DNA from 3 places in the Streptomyces sp. LX-29 genome. Region 3 is predicted to be linked to each of the others. Evidence: predicted binding sites of a transcription regulator. Region 3 holds the regulator's gene; each other region holds the start of a gene.
What was found. Region 3 encodes HrcA, which represses chaperone genes, less so after heat shock. Its sites were predicted from a motif close to TTNGCACTCNGNNNNNCNGAGTGCNAA; they were not measured.
Positions count from the first base shown of each region.

Region 1: groES (co-chaperone GroES) is a predicted target of HrcA. The motif match lies at 1,407-1,433, and genes of this name have one in related genera.
Region 2: groL (chaperonin GroEL) is a predicted target of HrcA. The motif match lies at 1,574-1,600, and genes of this name have one in related genera.

Region 1 covers NZ_CP089746.1:3,101,897-3,105,169, forward strand. The annotation lists gene groL (chaperonin GroEL) at 1-813, opposite strand, end outside; gene groES (co-chaperone GroES) at 953-1,261, opposite strand; gene LRS74_RS13210 (class I SAM-dependent methyltransferase) at 1,536-2,711, shown strand; gene LRS74_RS13215 (MFS transporter) at 2,735-3,273, opposite strand, start outside.
Region 2 covers NZ_CP089746.1:4,320,095-4,323,367, reverse strand. The annotation lists gene groL (chaperonin GroEL) at 1-1,411, opposite strand, end outside; gene LRS74_RS18690 (cold-shock protein) at 1,800-2,003, opposite strand; gene LRS74_RS18685 (MoaD/ThiS family protein) at 2,419-2,694, opposite strand; gene thrC (threonine synthase) at 2,795-3,273, opposite strand, start outside.
Region 3 covers NZ_CP089746.1:5,545,758-5,549,030, reverse strand. The annotation lists gene dnaJ (molecular chaperone DnaJ) at 1-1,049, opposite strand, end outside; gene hrcA (heat-inducible transcriptional repressor HrcA) at 1,050-2,066, opposite strand; gene LRS74_RS23310 (MBL fold metallo-hydrolase) at 2,387-3,121, shown strand; gene LRS74_RS23305 (DUF3097 domain-containing protein) at 3,131-3,273, shown strand, end outside.

The DNA of each region.
Region 1 (3,273 bases), 2.4 Mb from region 3:
GAAGGTGCCGCGGATCTTGTTGACGACCAGGGTGGAGAGCGCCTCGCCGTCCACGTCCTCGGCGATGATCAGCAGCGGCTTGGAGCCACCCGCCTGGATGACCTTCTCCAGCAGCGGCAGCAGGTCCTGGATGGCGGAGATCTTGCCCTGGTGGATCAGGATGTACGGGTCGTCCAGGACCGCCTCCAGGCGCTCCTGGTCGGTGACGAAGTACGGCGACAGGTAGCCCTTGTCGAAGGCCATGCCCTCGGTGAAGTCCAGCTCCAGGCCGAAGGTGTTGGACTCCTCGACCGTGATGACGCCGTCCTTGCCGACCTTGTCGATCGCCTCGGCGATCAGGTCGCCGACCTGCTTGTCCTGGGCGGACAGCGCGGCGACGGCGGCGATGTCGGACTTCTCGTCGATCGGGCGGGCGGTGGCCAGCAGGTCGTCGGAGACGGCCTTCACCGCGGCGTCGATGCCCTTCTTCAGGGCGGCCGGGGAGGCGCCGGCGGCGACGTTGCGCAGACCCTCGCGGACCAGCGCCTGGGCCAGCACGGTGGCGGTGGTGGTGCCGTCACCCGCGATGTCGTTGGTCTTGGTCGCCACCTCCTTCACGAGCTGGGCGCCCAGGTTCTCGTACGGGTCCTCGATCTCCACCTCACGGGCGATGGTGACGCCGTCGTTGGTGATGGTCGGGGCGCCGAACTTCTTGTCGATGACGACGTTGCGGCCCTTGGGGCCGATCGTCACCTTCACGGTGTCGGCAAGCTTGTTGACGCCACGCTCAAGGGCGCGACGGGCGTCTTCGTCGAACTTCAGGATCTTCGCCATGGGAGCTCTCAAGTCCTCTCGTTGCGATCCCAGGCCGCTTCGCCAGCGGCCACCATCGCGTGAAAAAAGAACTGCGCCCCCGCCCCGGCCGTGTCAGACGCGGGAACCAGGGGCGCAGTTCGAAGGCAAAACTCGGTGATTACTTCTCGACGATCGCGAGCACGTCGCGAGCCGAGAGGACGAGGTACTCCTCGCCGTTGTACTTCACCTCGGTGCCGCCGTACTTGCTGTAGAGCACGACGTCGCCGACCTTGACGTCGAGCTCGACGCGCTTGCCGTCCTCGAAGCGGCCCGGGCCGATGGCCAGGACGACGCCCTCCTGGGGCTTCTCCTTGGCGGTGTCCGGAATGACCAGGCCAGAGGCCGTGGTCTGCTCGGCGTCCAGCGGCTGGACCACGATGCGGTCCTCAAGCGGCTTGATGGCAACCTTGGAGCTGGCGGTCGTCACGATCCGACCTCCCCCTTCGGAGATCTCACGGGGTTAACTGTCTGAGGTGGCGACCAGGTGGATCCGTCGTCGCGGGTGCCGGACCTGCCCGTCGCTGTGTTGGCACTCCCCTGTGTGGAGTGCCAGCCCCGAGACTAGGACGCGGTTAGCACTCAGTCAACTAGAGTGCCAATCGCGGGGGCGCGCCCACCCCTTTCACACCACCCCCGACGCCCCCACACGCTGAGGGAACCGTGTGTACGCGGCCCGGGTTCCCGACCGGGAGAATGAGCGTGTGGATGTTGACGTCTTCGACCGACTGACCCGTTCGGATGAGGGGCAGGCGCTGCTGGCCGCGCTGCGCGACTTCGAGCCGAGGCAGGAGCTCGCGATCGCCACCCGGCTGCGCCGGGACCACCCGGCCGAGCTGGTGTCGGCGGCGTTGGAGCAGGCGCGGCTGCGGCAGCGGGCGGAGCCGAAGTTCGGCGCCGACGCCTATCGGATGTACTTCACCCCCCACGGTGTGGAGCAGTCGACGCGGGCGCGGGTGGCGAACTACCGCGCGGAGCGCCTCGCCGCCCTGGGCGTCGCCTCCGTGGCCGACCTGTGCTGCGGCATCGGCGGCGACGCGGTGGCGCTGGCCCGCGCGGGGATCGCGGTCCTCGCCGTCGACCGCGACCCGGCCACCTGCGCGGCCACCCGCGCCAACGCCGCGGCGCTGGGGCTGGAGTCGCTGATCGAGGTGGTCTGCGCCGATGTCGCCGAGATCGACACGACCCCGTACGACGCGGTCTTCGTCGACCCCGCGCGGCGCGGCGGCCGGGGCCGGATCTTCGACCCCGAGGCGTACTCCCCGCCGCTGTCCTGGGCCGTCGCCACGGCCCGCGCCGCGCGGTACGCCGCCCTCAAGATCGCACCCGGGGTGCCGCACGAGGCGATCCCGGACGAGGCCGAGGCGGAGTGGATCTCGGACGGCGGGGAGGTGAAGGAGGCGGTGCTGTGGTTCGGCACCGCGCCGGGCGCTCGGCGCGCGACCCTGCTGCCGCGCGGCGAGTCGCTGACCGGCCGGGGCCTGCCCGATCCCCCGGTCCGCCCGGTCGGCCGCTTCCTCTACGAGCCGGACGGCGCCGTCATCCGCGCCCATCTGGTGGCGGAGGTGGCCGAAGAGGTGGACGGCGGCCTGATCGACGAGACGATCGCGTACGTCACCTCCGACGAACTGCGCCCCACCGCGTACGCCACCGCCTACGAGATCACCGATGTGCTGCCGTTCAACGTCAAGCGACTGCGCGCGCTGCTGCGCGAGCGCGGGGTGGGCGTGGTGACGGTCAAGAAGCGGGGGTCTGCGGTGGAGCCGGAGGAGCTGCGCAAGAAGCTCAAGCTCGACGGGTCGCGCGGGGCGACGTCCTGCACGGTCTTCCTGACCCGGGTCGCCGGGCACCCGAGCATGCTGCTGGGGCACCCGGCCTGACCCGCCGCCTTCAGGCCACCACCTCAGGCCACCGCGCCGGGCACCTTGCCGGCGCCGCCGGGGGCCTCCGAAGGGTCGCCCGCGCGGGCGTCCGACCGGTCGCCCGTACGGCCCTCCGAAGGGTCGCCCGGACGGTCGCCCGACCGGTCGCCCGGACGGCCCTGCGGGCGGGGCTCCACGCGGTCGCCCCGGAGGAGGAGCCAGGCGACCAGCGCCGCCACCGCCAGGAGGGCGCCCGCCCAGAGGTAGGCCGTGGCGTAGCCGTCGACGAGACCGCGCGGGGTGGCGTCGTCGCCGGTGGTGTGGGAGGCGACCGTGGCGAGCACGGCCAGCCCCAGCGAGCCGCCGATCTGCCGGGAGCTGTTGATCAGACCGGAGGCCATGCCGGTCTCGGGCGCGGCGACCCCCGCGGTGGCGGCCGTGCCCATCGGCACCACGCACAGCCCGATCCCGACGCTGGCCGCCAGCGAGGGGCCGAGGACGGAGTCGGCGAAGCCGCCGTCGACGCCGACCGCGAGCCCGAACCAGACGAAGCCGGCCGCCCCCAGCAGTCCACCCGCCA
Region 2 (3,273 bases), 1.2 Mb from region 3:
GGGTCAGGTTGCGCACCTTCTCCACGACGACGCCACCCTCGAGGCCGGCGTTGACGGCGATCTGCTTCAGCGGGGCCTCCAGGGCCAGGCGCACGGCCTGGGCACCGGTGGCCTCGTCGCCCTCGAGCTCCAGCTTCTCGAAGACCGAGACGGTCTGCAGCAGGGCCACGCCACCACCGGCGACGATGCCCTCCTCGACGGCGGCCTTGGCGTTGCGCACCGCGTCCTCGATGCGGTGCTTGCGCTCCTTGAGCTCCACCTCGGTCGCGGCGCCGGCCTTGATGACGGCCACGCCGCCGGCCAGCTTCGCGAGGCGCTCCTGGAGCTTCTCGCGGTCGTAGTCCGAGTCGGAGTTCTCGATCTCGGCGCGGATCTGGTTCACGCGACCCTGGACGGCCTCGGCGTCACCGGCGCCGTCCACGATGGTGGTCTCGTCCTTGGTGACGGTGATCTTGCGGGCGCGGCCCAGCAGGTCGATGCCCGCGCTCTCGAGCTTGAGGCCGACCTCCTCGGAGATCACGGTGCCACCGGTGAGGATGGCGATGTCGCCGAGCATGGCCTTGCGACGGTCGCCGAAGCCCGGGGCCTTGACGGCGACGGACTTGAAGGTGCCGCGGATCTTGTTGACGACCAGGGTCGCCAGGGCCTCGCCCTCGATGTCCTCGGCGATGATCAGCAGCGGCTTGCCCGACTGCATGACCTTCTCCAGCAGCGGAAGGAGGTCCTTCACGTTGCTGATCTTGGAGTTGACGATCAGGATGTACGGGTCGTCCAGGGACGCCTCCATACGCTCCATGTCCGTCGCGAAGTACGGGGAGATGTAGCCCTTGTCGAAGCGCATGCCCTCGGTGAGCTCGAGCTCCAGACCGAAGGTCTGCGACTCCTCGACGGTGATGACGCCTTCCTTGCCGACCTTGTCCATCGCCTCGGCGATGAGCTCGCCGATCTGGGTGTCGGCGGCGGAGATGGAGGCGGTGGAGGCGATCTGCTCCTTGGTCTCCACGTCCTTGGCCTGCTCGAGCAGCTGGGCGGAGACGGCCTCGACGGCCTTCTCGATGCCGCGCTTGAGGGCCATCGGGTTGGCGCCCGCGGCGACGTTGCGCAGGCCCTCCTTGACCAGCGCCTGGGCGAGGACGGTCGCGGTCGTCGTGCCGTCACCGGCGACGTCGTCCGTCTTCTTCGCGACCTCCTTGACCAGCTCGGCGCCGATCTTCTCGTACGGGTCCTCGAGCTCGATCTCCTTGGCGATGGACACACCATCGTTGGTGATCGTGGGGGCGCCCCACTTCTTCTCAAGGACGACGTTGCGACCCTTGGGGCCGAGGGTGACCTTGACGGCGTCGGCGAGCTGGTTCATCCCGCGCTCAAGGCCGCGCCGCGCCTCCTCGTCGAACGCGATGATCTTGGCCATGTGAAGTGGTCCTCCCAGGACGGGGTGGATTGCTCCGGACCGCGCTGGCGCCCGCGACGGACGGCCCACGAGCCTTGCGGTTCCCTACCCCGCAGGCCCTGCTGACCTCACCGACTCGGTCCTTCGTTGTCACTCTCACCTTCAGAGTGCTAACGCCAATGATTAGCACTCGACCCCCGAGAGTGCAAGGTGGTCGCGCAGCGACCCCTCGATTGAGGGCGGTGGTGGGAGACGGGCGACCCCTCGTTCGAGGGGGCGGTGGTCACCCTTCCCCCGGGCCTACGAAAGGCCGTCACCCCAGGCACGCGGAAGGGCCCACGCTCCCTCCTCGAAGCGCGAGCCCTTCCTTAACGCTGCAGTCAGCGGTCTACGTCTCGGCGATCAGCGATCAGGCCGACACTCGGACCATGTCCGCCTGCGGCCCCTTCTGGCCCTGCGAGATCTCGAACTCGACCCGCTGGCCTTCCTCAAGGGTGCGGTAGCCGTCCATCTGGATCGCGCTGTAGTGGACGAACACGTCCGCACCACCGTCGACCGCGATGAAGCCGTACCCCTTCTCCGCGTTGAACCACTTGACGGTGCCCTGAGCCATTCCTAACTCCCCTATTACTGGCCCTTGCGCAGGACCGCACTCCGCGGACCCGGGTCAGACCTCACCCTCCGGTCAGTGGAAGGTGTGCGCCGGAACGCGTCGACCGCCGCTGAATGTATCTGTCCAACTGCCCAGCGCAACAGGTCAATCGGACGAGAATTCCGGCAGCGACCTAGACGCCGAACTGGGAGAAAGTCGAAGAATCCGGGGCAAGTCGGGCCGGACATAGCAGGCTAACCCGACAATTCATGCACACAATTCGCGCACAACTTGACGAGTTCTCATATGTGCTCGGCGCGCCGCCGGCGAGGGGAAACGCCTCAACTGTATCGCGCTTCAATACACGGAATCACCCCGTCCGGTTTCTTTTCGGGACGGGGTGATTACCGGGCGGTATACGGGGAAGGGGGCTGGATCAGCCTCCGGCCACCGCCGGGATGATCGAGACTCCGGCGCCGTCCGGCACCGCCGTGGCCAGGCCGTCGGCGAAGCGGACGTCGTCGTCGTTGACGTAGACGTTGACGAAGCGACGCAGTTTGCCCTGGTCGTCCAGGACCCGGGCGCCGATGCCCTGGTGGTTGCTGTCCAGGTCCGCGATCACCTCGGCGAGGGTGGCGCCCTCGGCGGTCACCTCGGCCTGGCCGCCGGTGTAGGTGCGCAGGATGGTCGGGATGCGGACGTTGACGCTCATGTGGTGTGACCTCCGGTCAGGTACGGGGGGGGAGACGGCGGTGCAGCGCCCCTTCCGGGGCGGCCGCGGCGCGACTACGGCCTTCCGGCGGGACCCTCGCTCACGCGAGACCGGCCTCGCGGAACGCGTCCAGGTTCGGCCGGATCACCGCGGACGGCCCCGTCGTCGGCGCCACCGCGTCCAGCGTCTTCAGGCCGTCGCCGGTGTTGAGCACGACGGTGGTCAGGGTCGGGTCGAGGACGCCGGCCTCGATCAGCTTCCGCGTCACGCCGACCGTCACCCCGCCCGCCGTCTCGGCGAAGATGCCCTCGGTGCGGGCGAGCAGCTTGATCGCGTCGACGATCCGAGCGTCGTCCACGTCCTCCACCGCGCCCCCGGTGCGACGCGCGATGTCCAGCACATACGGGCCGTCGGCCGGGTTGCCGATGGCGAGCGACTTGGCGATGGTGTCGGGCTTCACCGGCCGGACGACGTCATGGCCGTCCTTGAAGGCCCGGGAGACCGGCGAGCAGCCCTCCGCCTGGGCACCGAAGATCTTGTACGGGCGGTCCTCCACCAGACCGAGCCGGACCAGCTCCT
Region 3 (3,273 bases):
TTGGCGAGCCGACGCAGCAGCTCCTCCTGCTCCGGGTCGAGCTTGCTGGGCGTCTGCACCTCGACGTGGACGACGAGGTCGCCACGGCCGCCGCCGCGCAGATGGGTGACGCCGCGCTGGTGCAGCGGGATCGACTGACCGGACTGGGTGCCGGGCCGGATGTCGACCTCTTCCATGCCGTCGAGCGTCTCCAGCGGCACCTTGGTGCCGAGCGAGGCCGCCGTCATGGGGATGGTGACCGTGCAGTGCAGGTCGTCGCCGCGACGCTGGAAGACCGGGTGCTGAAGCTCGTGGATCTCGACGTACAGGTCGCCCGCCGGGCCACCGCCCGGGCCGACCTCGCCCTCGCCGGCGAGCTGGATCCGGGTGCCGTTGTCCACACCGGCCGGGATCTTGACCGTGAGCGTGCGGCGGGAGCGCACCCGGCCGTCGCCGGCGCACTCCGGGCACGGGGTGGGCACCACGGTGCCGAAGCCCTGGCACTGCGGGCAGGGGCGGGAGGTCATGACCTGGCCCAGGAAGGACCGGGTGACCTGGGAGACCTCGCCACGGCCGCGGCACATGTCGCAGGTCTGCGCCGAGGTGCCGGGGGCCGCGCCCTCGCCGGTGCACGTGGTGCAGACGACGGCGGTGTCGACCTGGATGTCCTTGGTGGTGCCGAACGCCGCCTCGTCGAGCTCGATGTCGAGGCGGATCATGGCGTCCTGGCCGCGCCGGGTGCGGGACCGGGGTCCGCGCTGCGAGGCGGTCCCGAAGAACGCGTCCATGATGTCGGAGAAGTTGCCGAAGCCCGCGCCGAAGCCGCCGGCGCCGGCCCCGGCACCGCCGGTGCTGGAGAGCGGGTCGCCGCCGAGGTCGTAGACCTGCTTCTTCTGCGGGTCGGAGAGGACCTCGTAAGCGGCGTTGATCTCCTTGAACCGCTCCTGGGTCTTCGGGTCCGGGTTGACGTCCGGGTGCAGCTCGCGAGCGAGCCGGCGGAACGCCTTCTTGATCTCGTCCTGCGAGGCATCCCGCCGCACGCCCAGGACTGCGTAGTAGTCCGTCGCCACTTACGACTCCGCCAGGATCTGTCCGACGTAACGTGCCACTGCGCGTACCGCTCCCATCGTTCCGGGGTAGTCCATGCGGGTCGGTCCGACCACGCCGAGTTTGGCGACCGCCTCGTCGCCCGAACCGTAGCCGACCGCGACGACGGACGTGGACGTCAGCCCTTGGTGGGCGTTCTCGTGCCCGATGCGTACGGTCATGCCCGGATCCTTGGCCTCACCCAGGAGTTTCAGGAGCACGACCTGCTCCTCCAGGGCCTCCAGGACGGGCCGGATGGTGAGAGGAAAATCATGTCCGAAGCGGGTCAGATTGGCGGTGCCGCCGATCATCAACCGCTCCTCGGTCTCCTCGACCAGGGTCTCCAACAGGGTGGCCAGGACGGCCGAGACCGTGCCGCGGTCGTCCACCTCGAAGGAGTCGGGCAGGTCCTGGACGAGCTGCGGGATGTCGGCGAAGCGCCGCCCCACCACCCGGCCGTTGAGCCGCGCCCGCAGGTCCGCGAGGGTCGTCTCGCCGACCGGAGCGGGGCACTCCACGTGCCGCTGTTCGACCCGTCCGGTGTCGGTGATCAGCACCACCATGACCCGGGCCGGCCCGAGCGCCAGCAGCTCGACATGGCGCACCGTCGACCGGCTGAGCGACGGGTACTGCACGACGGCGACCTGCCGCGTCAGCTGGGCCAGCAGCCGGACCGTGCGCCCCACCACGTCGTCCAGGTCGACCGCGCCGTCCAGGAAGTTCTGGATGGCGCGCCGCTCGGCCTGGGAGAGCGGTTTGACGCCGGCGAGCTTGTCCACGAACAGGCGGTAGCCCTTGTCGGTGGGGATGCGGCCCGCGCTGGTGTGCGGCTGGGCGATGTATCCCTCGTCCTCCAGGGCGGCCATGTCGTTGCGCACCGTGGCCGGGGAGACGCCGAGCCGGTGGCGCTCGGTGAGCGCCTTGGAGCCGACCGGCTCCTCGGTGCCCACGTAGTCCTGGACGATGGCGCGCAGCACTTCGAGTCTGCGTTCACTCAGCATGGCGCACACACACCTCCAGTCCGGCCGCCGCTCGGGGCTTGAAGTCTCTTCCCCCTGGCACTCACCTGAGTCGAGTGCCAGATCTTCCGGGCCCAGTGTACGGCCGGGTGCCAGGGCGCGGGCAAGGGCCGGCCCCGCCGCCCCGGCCCCGCACCAGCCCTGACCGGCCCGTCCGGGCCCGGTCCGAGCCCCGTCCGGGCCCGCTGCCGCCCCGCTCCCGGCGTCGCCGCCGGCGACCGCGAGCCGCCCCGGGCGCCCGCGCGACGCCGTCGTGCTGGCGCTAGCGTCTCCCTATGAGCAGCGATGGGGAAGAGGCGGGGATGAACGGTGACGGCGAGCGGGCGCGCTGGGAGCGCCTCGCGCCGGGGGTCGCACGACGCCGGCTGCCGGGCTGGGACGCGACGGTGGGGGCGATCGCCGGGGAGACGGGGGTGCTGGTCGTCGACACCGGCTCCACCCTGCGGGAGGGGGCGGAGATCCGCCGGGAGGTGACCGAGCTCTTCGGCCGCCGCCCGACGCACATCGTGCTCACCCATCCGCACTTCGACCACGTCCTGGGCACCGCCGCCTTCGCGGGCTGCGAGGTGTACGGGTCGGTGGGGCTGGCCGGGCTGCTGGAGCGGGAGCGGGACGAACTGCGCGGAAGCGCGGTCCGGCAGGGCGTGGACGCGGACGCGGCGGCCGAGGCCGTCGACTTCCTGGTGCTGCCCCACCATCCGGTCACCGGGGAGCTCACCGTCGACCTGGGCGGCCGTCGGGTGCTGCTCGCCGACCTCGGCCCCGCCCACTCCAGCCACGACCTGGTGGTGCTGGTCCCCGGCGCGCCCGCCTCCGACGAGCCGCCGGTGGTCTTCTGCGGCGATCTGGTGGAGGAGTCCGGCGAGCCGCAGGCCGGCCGGGACGCGCTCCCCGGTCGCTGGCCCGCCGCCCTGGACCGGCTGCTCGACCTGGGCGGCGAGGACGCGCGGTACGTCCCGGGGCACGGCGCCGTGGTGGACGCGGCCTTCGTGCGCCGCCAACGCGCCGAGCTGGCGGCGCGGTTCGGGGTGGCGTAGCGTCTCCCGGTGCGCAGCAGACAGTACGACCCGGATCTGACCCCTCCGTGGAAGCGGAGCGCTCCCGTGCCCGAGGTGCCGGCCGAGCCCGATCTGGTGGTCGAGGAGGTCACCACCGGCTTCTGCGGCGCCGTCGTCCGCTGTGAGAAGAC